3 regions of the Serratia sp. NCCP-200 genome follow, and region 1 is predicted to be linked to each of the others. Evidence: predicted binding sites of a transcription regulator. Region 1 holds the regulator's gene; each other region holds the start of a gene.
What was found. Region 1 encodes ArgR, which controls arginine synthesis, uptake and breakdown. Its sites were predicted from a motif close to ANTGAATAAAAATACANT; they were not measured.
Positions count from the first base shown of each region.

Region 1 (3,141 bases):
TTTTGCCCCAATAAAAAAGCCCTCGCGAGCGAGGGCAATGGGGTTCGTCGGATAGGACGACGATAATTTCCAAGATACTGGCGTTTACCTGAGAACTCGGCAGTGGCAGTGACGAGGGTAGTCAGTTCAGTAAGCGCGACCTTGGATTTTTACTTGTAGATTTCAGCCGTTGCGTGCCAGTTGCCATTTTCATAGGCTTCGATCACACGGTAGGCTTTGGCCCCTTGCTGGTCCGCTTTATCAGACAGCGCCTGACGGATATCAGAAGGTGCACCACCCACGCCGCTAGCGGTAATGGTGCCGACAGACTGCAGATTGCTGGCTTGGGCATCAGTGACCAGGTTAGCCGCAGAAGCACCGAAAGAAACGGCAGACAGCAGGCTAAGTGCAACGAGAGTAGTTTTCATGTTCATGATACTTGGATCCTTAATCGTTCAGAGATAACGGCCTGGAAGGGCTTTACAGCGTTTCTTATACTTGAAGGCGGTTATCTACTTGGTTTTTACCAGAGAGTTGTCGTGCAATGCTCAGATAACATCTTGTACTTATTTGTAAATCTCGGCGGTAGCGTGGTAGTTGCCTTCATTACGAGCTTCGATCACGCGGTAAGCGGTCGCGCCTTGGGCATCGGCTTTAGCAGACAGTGCCTGACGGATATCAGAAGGCGCTGCACCGACGCCGCTCACGGTGATGGTACCGGCAGACTGCAGTTTTTCAGCCTGCGAAGCATCAATGGATTGTGCTGCGAATGCACCGAAAGACAGCATGGACAGCAGGCTAATTGTCGCTACAGTAGTTTTAATTTTCATGATTTATCCTCTTCGTATTCTTTTATCAGTTCCAGTGAACTGTGATTTACGTCACGAAAATGAGTATACATCTAGTAACGGCAAAAATTAATAGCTGACTAACAGTTTCTAGTGAAACTTTATTGGGGTGGCCGTTACTTTTAATAACCTAATGGAATAAAAAACGGCGATAAAATGCACTTCCGATGTTAAATTTATGTAATTTCAATGAGCTAAGTGCTTTTGACTAAAAGTGCGGAAGCTTCCAGTCACTAACACTAGTCACCAAGAAATGTCATTGAAATGTGCTGCAGGTCGGCTTATTGGCAGTTTTAAACGTGGTAGGCAGCGCTGGAGAAGTAAACGAGGGGTTAATAAAGGGTGCACTGCCCGCGACGGAAAGCCGCAGGCTGTGCTGAATGCATCAAAGTTCCTGTTCGAACAAGGAGAGAATGGCTTCAAACAGTTGGCGTGCGGTAAAGGAGCTGGCCGGAGTGACAAAAATCGTGTCGTCACCGGCAATGGTGCCCAGGATCCCTTCGGATTTACCCAGTGAGTCCAACAGACGGGCAATCAGCTGCGCCGCACCTGGGCTGGTATGGATCACCACCACCGCATCGTTATGGTCCACGTCCAGCACCAGATTCTTGAGCGGGCTGGTGGTGGTTGGGACACCGAGTTCGGCCGGGAGGCAGTACACCATCTCCATTTTTGCATTACGCGTGCGTACCGCCCCGAACTTGGTCAGCATGCGTGATACCTTGGACTGGTTAATGTTCTCGAAGCCTTCTTCTTGCAGCGCCAAAACGATCTCGCCTTGAGAACTGAATTTTTCTTCTTTCAATAACGCCTTAAACGCCTTGATCAGATCTTCTTGCTTTGCGGGATTACGCATTTTGCACCGTGGAATGTTGGTAATAGAGCTGATTATTATGCATATAAATGCATTTTTATGCAATATGGGGGCCGTCTGGAAAATCAAAAATGCCCAGACAGAAAGGCAAGAGCGCAATTTTAACAAAATCCGTTGCTCATGAATATGCCCTTTCGGTGCGGGAAGCGAGTCAGCTCTCCGGTAACGAAAATGTTATTAAAATGATGTTGTTCTGATGTTACGTAAGGGTGTAATGTAACCGCCGGTTAACGCGATCGTGAAAAGCTTGGCACTATTTTCGATTAGTGTGCGCTATGCCCTTAATGCATAAGCGATTTACTTTAAAATGCTCGCAACATCGGCCATTTTATTGCGCCAGATCTAAAACCGACTGTTAAGAGGTTGTTTTTAAAGGCGTGATAAATTAAGGTCCGTGACCAAAGAATTCACGGCGCTTTTATATTTAAGACAATAAAGGAGTATAGGATGAAAGTTGCAGTTCTCGGTGCTGCTGGCGGTATCGGCCAGGCCCTCGCCCTTCTACTCAAGACCCAGCTTCCTTCAGGTTCTGAACTCTCCCTCTACGACATTGCCCCTGTTACCCCAGGCGTTGCCGTTGACTTAAGCCACATCCCAACCGCAGTTAAAATCAAAGGCTTCAGTGGCGAAGATGCAACCCCTGCGCTGCACGGTGCGGACGTGGTGCTGATTTCTGCTGGCGTTGCGCGTAAACCAGGGATGGATCGTTCCGATCTGTTCAACGTTAACGCTGGCATCGTACGCAACCTGATTGAGCAAGTGGCCAAAACCTGCCCGAAAGCCTGCATCGGTATCATCACCAACCCGGTGAATACCACGGTAGCCATTGCGGCAGAAGTGTTGAAGAAAGCGGGTGTGTATGACAAAAACAAACTGTTTGGCATCACATCGCTGGATATCATCCGTTCCAACACCTTCGTCGCAGAACTGAAAGGCAAACAACCGGAAGAACTGAACGTACCGGTGATTGGCGGCCATTCAGGCGTGACCATCTTGCCTCTGCTGTCGCAGATCCCAGGCGTAAGCTTTAGCGATCAGGAAGTGGCTGATTTGACCAAACGCATCCAGAATGCGGGTACCGAAGTGGTTGAAGCCAAAGCCGGTGGCGGTTCTGCAACCCTGTCTATGGGCCAGGCTGCTGCACGTTTTGGTCTGTCTCTGGTGCGTGCGCTGAGCGGTGAGAAAGGCGTAGTGGAATGTGCCTATGTTGAAGGGGATGGCAAATATGCCCGCTTCTTTGCACAGCCGCTGCTACTGGGTAAAAACGGTATCGAAGAGCGTAAAGACATCGGTACCCTGAGTGCCTTCGAGCAAAAAGCGCTGAGCGAAATGCTGGACGTGCTGCACAAAGATATCGAACTGGGCGAGAAGTTTATCAACAACTGATCCCTCAGAATGTGATGTTTTGATAAGCCGCCGGGCCGAATCCGGCGGCTTTCT
Region 1 is NZ_BAAKUJ010000010.1:112,807-115,947, reverse strand. It holds gene yhcN (peroxide/acid stress response protein YhcN) at 150-413, opposite strand; gene yhcN (peroxide/acid stress response protein YhcN) at 546-809, opposite strand; gene argR (transcriptional regulator ArgR) at 1,213-1,683, opposite strand; gene mdh (malate dehydrogenase) at 2,149-3,087, shown strand.

Region 2 (3,141 bases), on a different contig from region 1:
AAAAGGGTTTGCAACAAAATGCCTGGAGAGTATAGTGCGCTTCCATCGGACGCGGGGTGGAGCAGCCTGGTAGCTCGTCGGGCTCATAACCCGAAGGTCGTCAGTTCAAATCTGGCCCCCGCAACCAACCGATACTGTGATAACGGTATCAAAAATGTGTTGGATTCGATGAAAGAAAAGGTATTATACGGACGCGGGGTGGAGCAGCCTGGTAGCTCGTCGGGCTCATAACCCGAAGGTCGTCGGTTCAAATCCGGCCCCCGCAACCAACCGATACGGCAATAGCAGTATCACATGAAGGGTTGGTTCGATAATATCAGTATCAAGACGGACGCGGGGTGGAGCAGCCCGGTAGCTCGTCGGGCTCATAACCCGAAGGTCGTCAGTTCAAATCTGGCCCCCGCAACCAATCTTGATAACATCAGACAAGCACCTTAACGGGTGTTTTTTTGTATCTGAATTTCCCCTACCTTCCCAATTAACTACGCCGCCCCTCCTTGGGCTACGTTTGCTTCAACGCCGTGCCAATGCGCCACCGTTGGCGAAATAGGCTTTGATCCCGGCCAGAATAGATTGCGCCACCTGCTGCTGAAAATGGCTGGTGCGCAGCTTGCGCTCTTCTTCCAGATTGCTGATAAACGCCGTTTCCACCAGGATCGACGGAATATCCGGGGCCTTCAATACGGCAAAGCCGGCCTGATCGACACGATTCTTATGCAAACGGTTAATTTTACCCATCCGGTTCAGCACTTCCTTACCGAATTTCAGGCTGTCATTGACGGTGGCGGTCTGCAAGAGATCGAACATGGTGTGATCCAGGTAGCGATCGCCACTCTTGCTGACTCCGCCGATATCGTCGGCGGCGTTCTGGGTTTGCGCCAGAAACTTGGCGGCGTTACTGGTTGCCCCTTTGGTAGAAAGCGCAAACACCGAGGAACCGCGTGCCGCACGGTTGCTGAAGGCATCGGCGTGGATCGAGACAAACAGATCGGCCCGCTGCTTACGCGCTTTGGCTACACGTACCTTTAATGGGATAAACACGTCTTCATTACGCGTCATAAACACTTTCATGTTGGGTTCGCGTTTGATCAGCGCACTGAGACGACGGGCAATCTGCAGCACGATATCTTTTTCACGGGTTTTATTTTTGCCGATGGCCCCCGGATCTTCCCCGCCATGCCCAGGATCGAGCATGATCACAATTGGCCGATCACGCCCTGCCTTACCGGCCTGTGGTGCTTCTGCCGGTAACGTCCGCTCCAGATCGCCCTTGTTGTAATCTTCCAGTAACGCCAACAGCGGATCATACTCTTCACCGCTGCCCCCCTTGGTAGGATAAAGATCCATTACCAGGCGGTTGCGATATTCGGAGACGGGAGTCAGGGTAAACATATTTGGGCTGACGCTTTGCTTGAGTTCCAGCACCAGCCTGACGGTATTCTTGTCAAACTGGCCGACCCGCGCCTGTTTCAGATAGGGATCTTCTTTGCGCACCTGTCCGGCGATGCCTTTAAGCACGCTATTCAGCTGTACCCCTTCCACATCCACCACGATGCGTTCTGGATTGGTCAGCGCAAACTGTTTGTATTTTAGCGGGACATTGGATTCCAGCGTGACTCGGGTATAGGTCGAGGAAGGCCAGACACGGACGGCAATCACATGAGAAGCAGCGGCGAAACCAACGCGACTCACACTCAGCAACCAGGTTGCAGCAACCCCCTGCAACAAACGACGGCGACCCGGATTGTGATTAGAGTTAGGCATGCGGCTCCGGTAAAAATAACGATTAAAAAAACAGCAAAAAAAAACAATGGCAAAAACTTTACCCAATCCATTCACCGCTGTCATCAGAAAATCTTTTTATGATCTTTCAATTTATTAATCAGTTAGCGTATTTATCAGAAAAATCACTGTCATTTCCTGCTTGCCTTTGGCGCAATAAAAGAATAAAAATACAAAAATACCGTATAAATATGCAAATGAGGTCTTGCCGTGAAGGAACGTAGTACAGAGCTGGTGCAAGGATTCCGTCACTCAGTTCCCTATATCAATACTCACCGTGGCAAGACCTTTGTCGTCATGCTGGGTGGCGAAGCTATTGAACATGAAAACTTTTCTAGTATCGTCAACGATATCGGGCTGTTACACAGCCTGGGTATTCGTCTGGTGGTGGTCTACGGTGCACGGCCGCAGATTGACGCCAATCTGGCGCAGCATAACTACGAGCCGATTTACCATAAGCATACCCGGGTGACCGACGCCCATACGCTAGAGCTGGTCAAGCAGGCCGCCGGCTTGTTACAGCTGGATATTACCGCACGGCTTTCCATGAGCCTGAATAACACCCCATTGCAAGGGGCGCACATTAACGTAGTGAGCGGCAACTTTATTATCGCTCAACCGCTGGGCGTGGATGACGGCGTCGATTATTGCCACAGCGGCCGTATCCGCCGTATTGATGAAGAAGCCATTCATCGCCAACTCGATAGTAAGGCCATCGTGCTGATTGGCCCGGTGGCGGTATCGGTGACTGGCGAAAGCTTTAACCTGACCTCGGAAGAAGTCGCTACCCAGTTGGCAATCAAGCTGAAGGCCGAGAAAATGATCGGCTTCTGTTCATCACAAGGGGTGACAGATGCGGAAGGCAATATCCTTTCCGAACTGTTCCCCAACGATGCACAAAAACGTATCGAGCAGTTGGAAGAGGCAGGTGACTACCATTCCGGCACCGTGCGCTTCCTGCGCGGCGCGGTAAAGGCCTGCCGCAGCGGGGTACGCCGCAGCCACCTGATCAGCTATCAGGAGGATGGGGCACTGGTACAGGAGCTGTTTTCACGCGACGGTATCGGTACCCAAATCGTTATGGAGAGCGCCGAGCAGGTACGCCGGGCGACCATCAATGATATCGGTGGGATACTTGAGCTGATCCGCCCATTGGAGCAACAGGGGATTTTAGTCCGCCGTTCGCGCGAACAGTTGGAGATGGAGATCGACAAGTTCACGATTATCGAACGCGATAACCTGACCATCGCCTGCGCGGCGCTCTATCCGTTCCCGGAAGAGAAGATTGGTGAGATGGCCTGCGTGGCGGTGCATCCGGATTACCGCAGCTCGTCGCGGGGCGAGATGCTGCTGCAGCGG
Region 2 is NZ_BAAKUJ010000002.1:74,157-77,297, forward strand. It holds tRNA gene AC6HVW_RS05630 (tRNA-Met) at 51-127, shown strand; tRNA gene AC6HVW_RS05635 (tRNA-Met) at 193-269, shown strand; tRNA gene AC6HVW_RS05640 (tRNA-Met) at 333-409, shown strand; gene amiC (N-acetylmuramoyl-L-alanine amidase AmiC) at 514-1,764, opposite strand; gene argA (amino-acid N-acetyltransferase) at 1,993-3,141, shown strand, end outside.
Region 2: the regulator ArgR is predicted to act here: its motif matches at 1,942-1,959, upstream of argA (amino-acid N-acetyltransferase).

Region 3 (3,141 bases), on a different contig from region 1:
CGACCAACTGACCCAGCAGCTTACGCGTTGGCTCAATAAACGCGGTATCCAGATATTCATCCGGCTGATGCGCCTGGTTGATCGAACCTGGGCCGAGCACCAGCGTTGGGCATACTTCCTGGACGAACGGTGCTTCGGTGCAGTAATTGACCACTTCGGTGCGTGAACCCAGCAGTTTTTCAATCACCGCCACCATGTGATGGTCGGTTGGGCATTCGTAGCCTGGGATCGGCGGATGCAACTCATCGATCGTCAAGCGGCCAGGCCAACGTTGGCTTACCGGCGCCAGCGCTTCGTGCAGGAGTTCGTTGATGTTATCCAACGTCATTCCCGGCAATGGGCGAATATCCATATGCAGTTCACAGCAGGCACAGATACGGTTGGCCGCATCGCCGCCGCTGATATGGCCAAAGTTCATGGTTGGGTAAGGCACAGCAAACGCCGGGTTGTTGTAGCGCTCCTGTAGCGTTTTGCGCAATGCCATCAGATGCCCGATAGACTCATGCATCAGATCGATGGCATTGACGCCGCGCGCCGGATCGCTCGAATGGCCCGACTGGCCAACGATGCGGATCGCACTTGAGATATGGCCTTTGTGCGCGCGCACCGGTTGCAGCGAGGTTGGCTCGCCGATGATGGCAAAGTCCGGGCGAATTTTGCTGGAGGCAGCAAAGTAACGTGCGCCAGCCATCGTCGTTTCTTCATCGGCGGTGGCTAGAATGTACAGCGGCTTGGTCAGCTTGCTGGCATCGATATCGCGTACCGCATCGAGGATAAAGGCGAAGAAGCCCTTCATGTCGGCGGTACCCAGCCCGTACAGCTTGTTGTCGTGCTCGGTCAGGGTAAAGGGATCTCGCGTCCAGCGCCCCTGATCGTAAGGCACCGTGTCGGTATGGCCCGCCAGCAGCAGGCCGCCGCTGCCTTCGCCGAGGCTCGCCAGCAGGTTGAATTTGTTGCGGGTGTCCGGCACGGGCTGCACGTCGACGCGGAAGCCCAAATCGTTGAACCAGCCAGCCAGCAAGTTGATTAATGCTTCATTACTCTGATCGAGGGCGCCATCGGTGGCGCTGATCGACGGAGTGGCGATCAACGCCCGGTACAGCTCAATAAATGGAGGTAATTTCATCTTCACTGTTGACAGCCTTTGGTTAGGATAGTATCAATATTCATGCATTTATTTTGAATAAAAATACAGTAAGCTAGAGCGTAAGGGAACCTGTAACCCGGATGCTGATAAAAACATCACGCTCAACCACGTGGGTGAACCGCGCAACAACGCGACCAAGCCCTGCTACCAGGGTCGCCGTGACTCTTAGATTGCTAGCCAAGAAGGTGAAAGGCCACATGTTGAATACGCTGATTGTTGGTGCCAGCGGTTATGCCGGAGCAGAGCTCACGGCTTACCTGAATCGCCACCCACACATGAACATAACCGCTTTAGCGGTTTCAGCGCAAAGTGCAGATGCAGGAAAATTGCTTTCCGAGCTGCACCCTCAATTAAAAGGCATCGTCGATCTGCCATTACAACCGCTGGTTGACGTTGCCGCAGCGGCAAAAGGCATCGACGTTGTTTTCCTCGCGACCGCCCATGAGGTGAGCCACGACATCGCGCCAGCGTTCTTGGCCGCCGGTTGTGTGGTGTTCGATCTTTCCGGCGCCTTCCGCGTACAGGATGCTGATTTTTATCAGCAGTATTATGGTTTTACACACCAGCATGCCGACTGGCTGGCGCAGGCGATTTACGGCCTGGCAGAGTGGCAGAGCGAAAAACTCAAGCAGGCGCAGCTGATTGCCGTGCCGGGCTGCTACCCAACGGCAGCGCAGCTGGCGCTCAAACCGCTGCTCGACAAGCAATTGCTGAACCTGGATCAATGGCCAGTGATCAACGCCGTCAGCGGCGTGAGCGGTGCAGGGCGTAAAGCCAGCGTCACGACCAGTTTCTGTGAAGTCAGCCTGCAACCTTACGGCCTGTTCAATCACCGTCATCAGCCAGAAATCTCTGCTCATCTCGGGGTGCCGGTCATCTTTACGCCACATCTGGGTAACTTCCCACGGGGTATTCTGGAAACCATCACCTGCCGCCTGAACAAGGGCGTCACCGCGCAGGACGTGGCGGCGGCTTACCATGCGGCTTACGATGATAAACCGCTGGTACGGCTGTACGACCAAGGGGTGCCAGCACTGAAATCCGTGGTGGGCCTGCCGTTCTGTGATATCGGTTTTGCCGTTCAGGGCGAGCATCTGATCGTCGTAGCTGCAGAAGATAACCTGTTGAAAGGTGCGGCGGCCCAGGCGGTGCAGTGTCTGAATATCCGTTTCGGTTTCCCGGAAACCCAATCCTTACTTTAAATCTGCGTGAGTAAACAGCAATGAATCCATTGATTATCAAACTAGGTGGCGTGCTACTGGACAGTGAAGAAGCGCTGGAGCGTTTGTTTACCGCGCTGGATGTCTATCGCCAGGAACATCAGCGCCCGCTGGTGATTGTTCACGGCGGCGGCTGCGTGGTGGATGAGCTGATGAAACAGCTCTCCCTGCCGGTAGTGAAGAAGAACGGCCTGCGTGTCACTCCAGCCGATCAGATCGATATCATCACCGGCGCGCTGGCAGGAACGGCTAATAAAACCCTGCTGGCCTGGGCGGTGAAGCACAAAATTAATGCCGTTGGTCTGAGCCTGGCAGACGGTGGCAGCGTTGCGGTAACCCAGCTGGACCCAGCGTTGGGCCATGTGGGCCATGCTGTTCCAGGAACGCCTGCGCTGCTCAATACCTTGTTGGGCGCTGGTTACCTGCCGGTGGTCAGCTCCATCGGCATCACTGCCGAAGGCCAACTGATGAACGTGAACGCCGATCAGGCAGCGACGGCCCTGGCCGCCACGCTGGGGGCGGATTTAATCCTGCTGTCGGATGTCAGCGGTATTCTCGACGGCAAAGGGCAGCGCATCGCGGAAATGACAGCACAAAAAGCCGAGCAACTGATTGCTCAAGGCATCATTACCGATGGTATGGTGGTGAAGGTCAATGCAGCGCTGGATGCTGCACGTACCCTTGGCCGCCCGGTAGATATCGCCAGCTGGCGTAATGCCGAAAAGCTCCCTGCTCTGTTTAATGGTGTGTCGATTGGCACCCGGATCCTCGCTT
Region 3 is NZ_BAAKUJ010000009.1:180,282-183,422, forward strand. It holds gene argE (acetylornithine deacetylase) at 1-1,126, opposite strand, end outside; gene argC (N-acetyl-gamma-glutamyl-phosphate reductase) at 1,345-2,349, shown strand; gene argB (acetylglutamate kinase) at 2,370-3,141, shown strand, end outside.
Region 3: the regulator ArgR is predicted to act here: its motif matches at 1,179-1,196, upstream of argC (N-acetyl-gamma-glutamyl-phosphate reductase).